One region of the Bacillus sp. GW823-FHT06B01 genome, then DNA from elsewhere that is predicted to be linked to it. Evidence: riboswitches for the same ligand, from Rfam matches in the RefSeq annotation. Region 1 holds a riboswitch; each other region holds the start of a gene.

Region 1 (3,167 bases):
ATTGTTTCAAATTGTGCTTTTGCTAAAGCAACTCCTGATAAATAATCTGGATAGCCTGGATCTGGAACGAGAATAGTATCACCAGGGTTTGTAAAACAAAGTGGTAATTCTACTAATCCAGCTTTTCCACCAAACAAAATAGCAACTTCTGTTTTTGGATTTACTACTACATCATATTCGCGTTGATAGAATGTTGCCACGGCTTCTTTTAAACTTTCGTGTCCGCGAAATGGCGGATATTTATGATGAATGGTCTTTTCAGCAGCATCTTGTAAAGCTTTTACGATATGCTGCGGTGTTGGTTGATCTGGATTACCTTGACCTAGATTAATAACATCGTGACCAGCTGCAACGACTTTGTTAACTTTTGCAACAAGTGAAGCAAAAAATTGTGTAGGCAATGATGTTACTATCTTAGAAGGTTGAAATAATTTCATACTTTCCACCTCTTTTGAAAGTTGTTACAATTCTAGTGACAAATGATATAATCTTTCCAGTATTTTGTAAAGAAAAAATTAAGAATGGGGCTGACAAAATGAAAGTCGCATGTATTCAAATGGATATTGCCTTTGGAGATGTAGAAAAGAATATTGAGAATGCTAAAAATAAAATAAGCGAAGCGATGAAGGAAAGACCAGATGTGATTGTCTTACCAGAACTATGGACAACGGGATATGATTTAACGAGGCTTATTGAAATTGCAGATAGGGATGGATTGCAAACGAAAGAAGAGCTGAAAGAATGGTCGAAGCAATATGGTGTACATATTGTCGGTGGGTCTATAGCGAAGCAAACAGAACAAGGTGTTACAAATACAATGTATGTGGTAAACAAGGAAGGAGAACTAGTCAATGAATATAGTAAAGTGCACTTATTTCAGCTTATGGATGAACATAAATATTTAATTGCTGGAAATAGTACAGGTGAATTTAAGTTAGATGATGTAGAGTGCGCCGGCACAATTTGTTATGATATTCGTTTTCCAGAGTGGATGCGCGTCCATACTGCGAAAGGTGCAAAAGTTTTATTTGTTGTAGCAGAATGGCCATTGGTTCGTTTAGCGCATTGGCGTTTGTTATTGCAAGCAAGAGCAGTTGAAAATCAGTGTTATGTTGTTGCATGTAATAGGGCAGGTAAGGATCCGAATAATGAGTTTGCCGGTCATTCTTTAATTGTCGATCCTTGGGGCGAAGTTGTTGTAGAAGCGAATGAAGAAGAATCAATTTTATTTGGAGAGCTTCATTTTGAGAAAATTAAAGAAGTACGCAAAGGAATTCCAGTTTTTGCAGATCGTCGTCCAGAATTATACAAATAAAATGTTGACAAGTGATTTTTATTATTGGTATAGTCTTCAACATAAAGTTAAAAATTCAAAAAATTATACAACTCTTATCAAGAGCAGGTGGAGGGATTTGGCCCGATGAAGCCCAGCAACCGACCGTAATACCATTGTGAAATGGGGCGTTTATTTACGCCAAAAGGCACGGTGCTAATTCCAGCAGAAAGTAAACCTTTCTGGCAGATAAGAGGGGAGAAGATAAACTTCAAACCTCTTTCTTTGTGGAAAGAGGTTTTTCTACGTCAGAAAAACCTCTGAATTAAAAAAGGGGGAGAAGACGATGGGATATTATTCATTAACTGAAACGACAGCTATACAATATGCGAAAGAACACGGTTATTTTGAAAGGAAAGCAAATGTAGTTTGTCATGAAATTGGAGATGGAAATTTAAATTACGTGTTCAAATTAGATGATGGAGAGAAGTCTATTATAATAAAACAAGCACTGCCATATGCAAAAGTAGTTGGTGAGAGCTGGCCACTGTCTATAAAAAGAGCGACGATTGAAAGTAAAGCATTACAAATTTTTGCGAAGTATGTGCCGGAATATGTGCCGGTAGTGTACAGTCATGATGAAGAGTTAGCAGTAACAGTCATAGAAGATCTATCAAGGCTAACAATTGCAAGAAAAGGATTAATAGATGGAGAGGAGTACCCGCTTTTATCCCAACATATTGGTCGCTTTCTAGCACATGTGTTGTTTTATACTTCAGATTTCGGTTTACAATCAGAAGAGAAAAGGGTACTAGAAGGTGCATTTGTAAACCCAGATCTTAGTAAAATCACGGAAGATTTAGTGTTTACAGATCCGTTTAGTCATTATGATACGAATGATTATGAACCAGAGTTACAACTAGCGGTGGATGAACTGTGGAGTGACAAAAATTTAAAATTAAAAGTAGCACAGTATAAATATAAGTTCTTAACAAGAAAAGAAGCGCTTATTCATGGTGATTTACATACTGGTAGTATTTTTTCATCACCTGCTGAAACGAAAGTAATTGATCCAGAATTTGCAACATATGGTCCATTTGGATTTGATCTTGGCCAATTTATTGCAAATTTATTATTAAATGCGTTATCACGTGAAGAGGAAAAAAGAAGTGTGCTATTTTTCCATATTGAGAAAACATGGAGTTATTTTGTAGAAGCTTTTACGAAGTTATGGATTGGAGAAGGTGTAGAAGCATATACGAAAGAGAAACAATGGTTGCCAATTATTTTGCAAAATATTTTTACGGATGCCGTTGGATTTGCCGGATGTGAGCTTATCCGTAGAACAATTGGCTTAGCGCATGTAGCTGATTTAGATGGAATAGCAAATAAAGAAACGAGAATTCAAGCTAAGAAACAAGCGTTATCCTTAGGTAAAGAACTAATAAAATATGAATCTAAGAGTGCTGATATTCAACTGTTCCGAACATTATTTCAACAGACAGTTTCTGGAGGAATAAAAGCATGAGTACAATTGTTACTGTTCCGAGATCTGTCAGTTGGAAAGGTGATGCCATTGCAGTATTAAATCAAACAAAGTTGCCGCATAGTACAGAATACAAAACATTAACGACGATTGAAGAGGTATGGAAAAGTATTGTCATGCTAGAAGTACGAGGAGCACCTGCAATTGGAATTGTAGCTGCATTTGGCTTGGCACTTGCATCAAAAAAATATAATACTGTACATATGGAAGAATTTCAAAAGAAGTTTAATAGAGATTGTAATTATTTAGGAACGTCACGCCCAACAGCAGTCAATTTATTTTGGGCAATCGATCGTATGAGAGAATCAATTCGAGAAATTACTACAATAAAAGAAGCACAAAAAAAAT
Region 2 (3,167 bases), on a different contig from region 1:
ACCGGTGGAAATTGTTTGTACAAATGGTACAATTGGTTTATCGAAAATGGATGAGCTCATTGATCAGTTTTTTGATAAGGAAGTGTATGTACTAGTGGATGCTGATGATGCTGGAGAAAAGTTAAGGAAGCAATTTCGAAAAGAATTTCCGCAAGCAGAGCATATTTACATTGATCGCTCGTACCGAGAAGTGGCAACTGCGCCATCTTCACACTTAGCAAATGTATTATGGGGAGCTGACATTGACGTTTATACAGAATATTTACGGTAAGGAATGATAGAAGTGATTGATTGGACAGGAGCCGAAGCTACAGCCCTAATAGAGAACGAAGAAAAAACAGTGTTATATGTATATACTCCAATGTGTGGAACATGCCAATTAGCAAAAAAGATGTTAACAGTTGTTGAGATGACAATTGAAGACTTGAAAATTGGAATGTTAGATTTAAATTATGCTCCGCATTTAGCGAAAGAGTATGGAATCGAAAGTGTACCGTGTTTACTTGTTTTTGAAAATGGGACACTCATGAAGAAGATATATGCATTTCATTCGGTTGAATATTTATATACGGAATTAAAGTAGGCGGCAAAGTTTTTGCCGCCTCGACATATTTCTCGGGAAATATGTCGAGATGCAGGGTGGTTACAGTATTTGTCGAGCGAAAGTAACAGGATTGCTCTTTAGTGAGAGGGAATGGTATGTGTAATAGAAAGTGATATGAAGGATGTGATTTAGGGTGAAATTATATTCTTTGCTGCAATCATTTGTAAATTACGCTAATGGTCAATATCATTTAGAGCCGCTTTTAAGACAAGGAGAAAAAACTGTTAATTTCCGCTTTGGAGATGAAAGTTGTTCGTTACAAATTTCAAGAGATTATATAGAGCTGCTACATGAGGAAAGAGGAACGGAGCAAATCGTTTGTGTAGATGAGGAAGATGTAAAACAATTGGTGAACGGAAATGTACGATTGCAAACATTAATGAACGATGGACGTGTACAATATTCAGGAACGTATCGAACGATGCTATTAGTCGAATCGATGTTTCATATATGTAAACCGATGTCAGTGGGTGCTTAAAAGTCTGAAGTTTCTTTTTTTACGAAAATTTCTGTTGACATGGCGTATGGATATTGATACAATTCAATTCATAAAATATAGACAATTTCATAAATTACAAATCAGACGAAAATGTAATCTGATTTCTCTTATCAAGAGAGGTGGAGGGACTGTGCCCTGTGAAGCCCGGCAACCGTCAACTTATGTTGAAATGGTGCCAATTCCTGCAAAGCAAATGCTTTGAGAGATGAGAGAGAGGGATAATGTTGTTATATACGCATATAAACCTTTCTGCTTCTCTAAAGCGGAAAGGTTTTTTTATTGTTTGAATGTGGAGGACATTCAAATAATAAAAGTAGTGATAACGGTGGACTACACGCATTAAACATAAAAAATTGCGGAGTCGACCAAAAATCTAGCTTCAGCGGCTAGAACAGTCGGTCGTTTCATCCCTTCCTATGAGGCAAAAAGCGCCTCTACGTCAGGGATTCGGGCGTCCTCTTGTTCTAAACGAGCCGCTTACGCTTTTTAAACAAAAAAAGGGGTGAACATCATGATCTTGTTAGAAAATGTAAAGAAAATATATAAAGCAAAAAGCGGTGATGTCACTGCTGTAGATAATGCCAATTTAAAAATAGACAAAGGTGAAATATTTGGTGTTATCGGATATAGTGGCGCTGGGAAAAGTTCTTTAATCAGATTATTCAATCAGTTAGAGAAACCAACTTCTGGCCAAATTACAATTGCAAATCGTGTGATTTCAGCAATTACAGGGAGTGAACTTCGTAAGGCAAGGCAAGAAATTGGAATGATTTTTCAGCACTTCAATTTACTTTGGTCACGAACTGTACGCGAAAATATCGAGTTCCCACTTGAAATTGCAGGTGTCGATAAGGCGAAGAGAAGAAAACGCGTCGACGAGTTAATTCATCTTGTTGGATTAGAAGGAAGAGGGGACGCGTATCCATCTCAGTTAAGCGGAGGACAAAAGCAACGTGTTGGGATTGCAAGAGCGTTAGCTAACAACCCGCAAGTGCTTTTATGTGATGAAGCAACGTCAGCTCTTGATCCAGAAACGACAGATCAAATTTTAGATTTATTATTAGATATTAATAAGCGTCTCGGTTTAACAATTGTACTCATTACACACGAGATGCACGTGATTCGAAAGATTTGTAATCGAGTGGCGGTAATGGAGAAAGGGAAGATTGTAGAAACGGGTCCAGTACTTGATGTATTCCGCAATCCGCAGAAAGACATTACAAAGCGATTTGTACAGCAGTTAACGGATTCTGAAGATACAAATGAAACGATTGAAAGTTTAATTGAAAAGTATCCAGATGGTAAAGTAGTTCGTTTGCAGTTTATCGGTGAAGCTGTAGAAAGACCAGTACTTCAAAGATTAATGCAACGCAGTGATATAGAAGTTAGCATTTTGCAAGGAAACATCGCCCAAACAAATAACGGCTCTTACGGTAGTTTAGTTGTTCATTTAAATGGTGAGGAAACAGCGATTCAGCAAGCAATAGAGGGAATACATCAAGATCAAGTAGAGCTGGAGGTGATTGCACATGGATAAGTTAATCGCAAATGTTGATTGGAATCAAATGTTAGAAGCAACTGGTGAAACGTTATATATGACGGCAATCGCAGCTCTTGCCACATTTGTATTAGGACTAATTTTAGGATTGTTACTCTTTATGACAGCGAAAGATAATTTATGGGAAAACAAAGCGGTTAACACGGGGATTGGAGCGTTCGTAAACATTTTCCGCTCGATACCGTTCATCATTTTAATCATTTTATTAATCCCATTCACAAAGATTCTGCTTGGAACAATTCTTGGAGCGAGTGCAGCACTTCCAGCTTTAATTATTGGAGCGGCACCATTTTACGCGAGAATGGTTGAAATTGCGCTTCGTGAAATTGATAAAGGTGTAATTGAAGCTTCGAAAGCAATGGGAGCAAAAACAAGCACAATTATTTTGAAAGTGTTAATTCCAGAATCGTTACCAGCATTAGTATCTGGTATTACTGTTACGACAATTGCTTTAGTAGGCTATACAGCGATGGCGGGAGTTGTTGGTGCTGGTGGCCTTGGAACAC
Region 3 (3,167 bases), on a different contig from region 1:
TATCAAAACGTTGATAACCATATGTCATCGCTAAGTCACCAAGACCGCCACCACCGACAAGCCCAGCAACTGCAGAAAATTCAATTAAACCAACTGTCATAAACGTAACACCTAAAATTAATGGCGCTAACGCTTCTGGTACAAGAATTTCAAAAACAATTCTAAATGGTGAAGCACCCATCGCTTGAGCTGCTTCAATGACTCCCTTTGGAACTGAAACAAGATTTGTTTCAACCATTCTAGCAATACCAATTGACGCAACTAACGTCATTGGAAAGATTGCTGCCGCTGTTCCAATCGTCGTTCCGATAACACTTCTTGTTAGTGGGCTTAAAGCTACTAAGAAGATGATGAATGGAACCGGACGAATTGTATTAATAATGATATTAAGAATAGAAAAGACCCATTTATTTTCTAAAAAGTTCCCTTTTCTCGTTACATATAAAAGTAAACCTAGAGGTATACCGAGAATTGTAGCGGATATAAGGGTTACAATTACCATTAAGAGGGTATCCCCCGTCGCATCTACTATGCGGGGCCAAAATATACTCCAATCAACTCGCATGAGCTTCTACCTCCTTCAGCTGCACTTGCAGTCTTAGATGTTGTAATGCTTTTTGAATTTCTTTCTGCTCACCTTGCAGTTCTACAAGTAGATTTCCAAATAGCACATTTTGAAGTTCAATAATATTTCCGTACAGTACGTTTACATCGACGTTATAGTTTTTCGCGATATATGATAGTACCGGCTGCCCTGTCTCTTCCCCAGTAAATGTTAAGCGATAAATCTGTCCACCATTTTGAATTTTCCCTAGAACACTTTCCGGTAAATGATCATTAATAATGGAGCGTACAAAGTTTTGAGTTGTCTTTGTTTTTGGTTGTGTGAAAACATCAAACAGTTTTCCTTCTTCAATAACCTTTCCCTTCTCCATTACAGCTACACGGTGACAAATTTCTTTCACAACATGCATTTCATGTGTAATAAGAAGAATTGTTACATTGTATTCTCGATTTACTTTCTTTAATAAGTTCAAAATTTCTGTCGTTGTTTCTGGATCTAAAGCTGATGTTGCCTCATCACATATAAGAATGTCTGGCGATGTTGCAAGTGCTCTTGCAATGCCAACACGCTGCTTTTGTCCGCCTGATAGTTGCTCTGGATAATAGTTTGCTTTATCTTCTAATCCTACAAACTTCAGCAGTTCATTTACTCTTTCTTTTATCTCATTCTTTGGTACTTTCGCTAACCTTAATGGATAAGCAATATTCCCAAACACTGTTCTTGAATTAAATAAATTAAAACTTTGAAAAATCATCCCGATTCTTTGTCTTAGCTTCCGTAATTCTTTCGTCGATAAAGATGTAATATCTTTATCATCTATTGAAATCGTTCCTGCCGTTGGTCTCTCTAACATATTTACTAGGCGTAATAACGTACTCTTTCCAGCGCCACTAAAACCGATGATACCAAAAATTTCGCCCTTCTCAACTGATAATGTTACATCCTCCACCGCATGAACAGATTGCCCACCTGATTCATATACTTTACTTACGTTGTTAAAAGAAATCATTTTCTTCCCTCCTATATGCTGTAAAAACTTGAAGTAGAGCTTTTGAGGTAAAATAAAAAGTGCTCTCCTTCTTATCAACCGTAAAGATAAGAAGGAGAGCACTTATATGTACTCGTTCACATCTTCTCATCTTCCAAGCCTTTTATAAGGCTTGCTGGAGTTAGCACGGTATTAAAAAACCCGTTGCTGAGGTATCGTAGGGCCAGTCCCTCCACCTCTCTGGATAAGAATGTATCGATTTAATTGTCGTTTAATTAATTCTCATTATAGAACTCAGAATAATAAGAGTCAATACATTTTTCAGAAAAATATTAATCATTCCTCTATTAAAATTTTCAAATAAAAAATCACATACAATAATGATTTTTAGAGTTATGTTAAATTCTCCTCCTTCATATTTTTTAAAAGGAGAATCCTTTCTATAAATTGAATACCATTATTTGAATATGAAACCGGAGGAAGATAAATATATGAAAACAGCTCTTTTACTCGTTGATATTCAAAATGATTATTTTCCACATGGAAAGATGGAATTGCGTAATCCAGTAGAAGCAAGCCAATATGCTAGTCAGCTGCTACAACTCTTTAGAACAAAAAACGAACCTATTTTTCATATCCAACATGTAGCAATAAAAGATGATGCTACTTTTTTCCTACCCAATACAGAGGGTGTACATATTCATGAAAGCGTACGTCCACTTAGAGAAGAAACTGTTATACTCAAACATTATCCAAATAGTTTTCGCGAAACTGATCTTCTAGAACAATTACAACGTTTAGACATTGAGCACGTCGTCATATGTGGGATGATGACTCATATGTGTATTGATGCTACCGTAAGGGCTGCTTTTGATTTCGGCTTTCCATGTACCGTTATACATGATGCTTGTGCTACAAAAGATCTTTCCTTTAAGAATGCTACTATACCAGCCGTTTATATTCATAACACAATTTTGGCTAGTTTAAATGGAGTATATGCAACTGTAATGAGTACAGAGGAGTTTTTGGCTACAAAAAAACACTCCCTTCAGTGAGCAAAACCGAAAAGAGTGTTTCTTGTCAAACCATAGATTTTCTTTCAAATTGTATTATACAGGAAATCCTTAAAATGAATACTAAAAAATATGACTAATAAGTCAACTTTTCTCGTTGTTTTGTTTCTATTTACATGTTTATCCCGATATTAATAGGGTTTAGCTAGTTCTAAGTACCGAATAGTAATATATGGTACTTAGAACTGGTTTCTCCTATCAAAAACGTAACATATTATTTATCTGTTTATTTTTGCTTCTTTTTCAAATACTCCGCACGCAATTTTTCAATTTGCTGCTTTTTATCAAATTTGGCAGGCGTCTGTTTTTCATGAAACTTTGCCACGGCTACCTGACTTTTGTAATCCAATTGATATTTTCCCACTTTGTTCACCTACTTTTCTTGTCTTTAAAGAGAATCTATTCAACAAATATAGTATACCTTATTTACTGAAGTAAACCTTATTACATTATTAGTTTTTCTACTTATATCTATCTTAATCCATATATAGAAACTTTTTCAAAAAAAAAAAAAAAAAAAGAGATCTTCGCAGACTGCGAA

The links. Region 1 has a riboswitch for S-adenosylmethionine ahead of mtnK (S-methyl-5-thioribose kinase). Riboswitches for the same ligand answer to the same signal wherever they lie in the genome.
Region 2: it holds a riboswitch for S-adenosylmethionine, as region 1 does, so the genes downstream of both, AC1Q8N_RS21020 (methionine ABC transporter ATP-binding protein) here and mtnK (S-methyl-5-thioribose kinase) in region 1, are expected to answer to the same signal.
Region 3: it holds a riboswitch for S-adenosylmethionine, as region 1 does, so the genes downstream of both, AC1Q8N_RS24860 (methionine ABC transporter ATP-binding protein) here and mtnK (S-methyl-5-thioribose kinase) in region 1, are expected to answer to the same signal.

What each region holds. Positions count from the first base shown of each region.
Region 1 covers NZ_JBXAHR010000002.1:788,199-791,365, forward strand. Annotated here, with positions in the region: gene AC1Q8N_RS11240 (pyridoxal phosphate-dependent aminotransferase) at 1-437, opposite strand, end outside; gene AC1Q8N_RS11245 (carbon-nitrogen family hydrolase) at 452-1,315, shown strand; SAM riboswitch class I at 1,387-1,529, shown strand; gene mtnK (S-methyl-5-thioribose kinase) at 1,620-2,801, shown strand; gene mtnA (S-methyl-5-thioribose-1-phosphate isomerase) at 2,798-3,167, shown strand, end outside.
Region 2 covers NZ_JBXAHR010000004.1:494,724-497,890, forward strand. Annotated here, with positions in the region: gene AC1Q8N_RS21005 (toprim domain-containing protein) at 1-271, shown strand, start outside; gene AC1Q8N_RS21010 (thioredoxin family protein) at 275-583, shown strand; gene AC1Q8N_RS21015 (hypothetical protein) at 738-1,082, shown strand; SAM riboswitch class I at 1,208-1,315, shown strand; gene AC1Q8N_RS21020 (methionine ABC transporter ATP-binding protein) at 1,615-2,640, shown strand; gene AC1Q8N_RS21025 (methionine ABC transporter permease) at 2,633-3,167, shown strand, end outside.
Region 3 covers NZ_JBXAHR010000007.1:24,852-28,018, reverse strand. Annotated here, with positions in the region: gene AC1Q8N_RS24865 (methionine ABC transporter permease) at 1-565, opposite strand, end outside; gene AC1Q8N_RS24860 (methionine ABC transporter ATP-binding protein) at 555-1,574, opposite strand; SAM riboswitch class I at 1,698-1,804, opposite strand; gene AC1Q8N_RS24855 (cysteine hydrolase family protein) at 2,045-2,608, shown strand; gene AC1Q8N_RS24850 (hypothetical protein) at 2,853-2,990, opposite strand.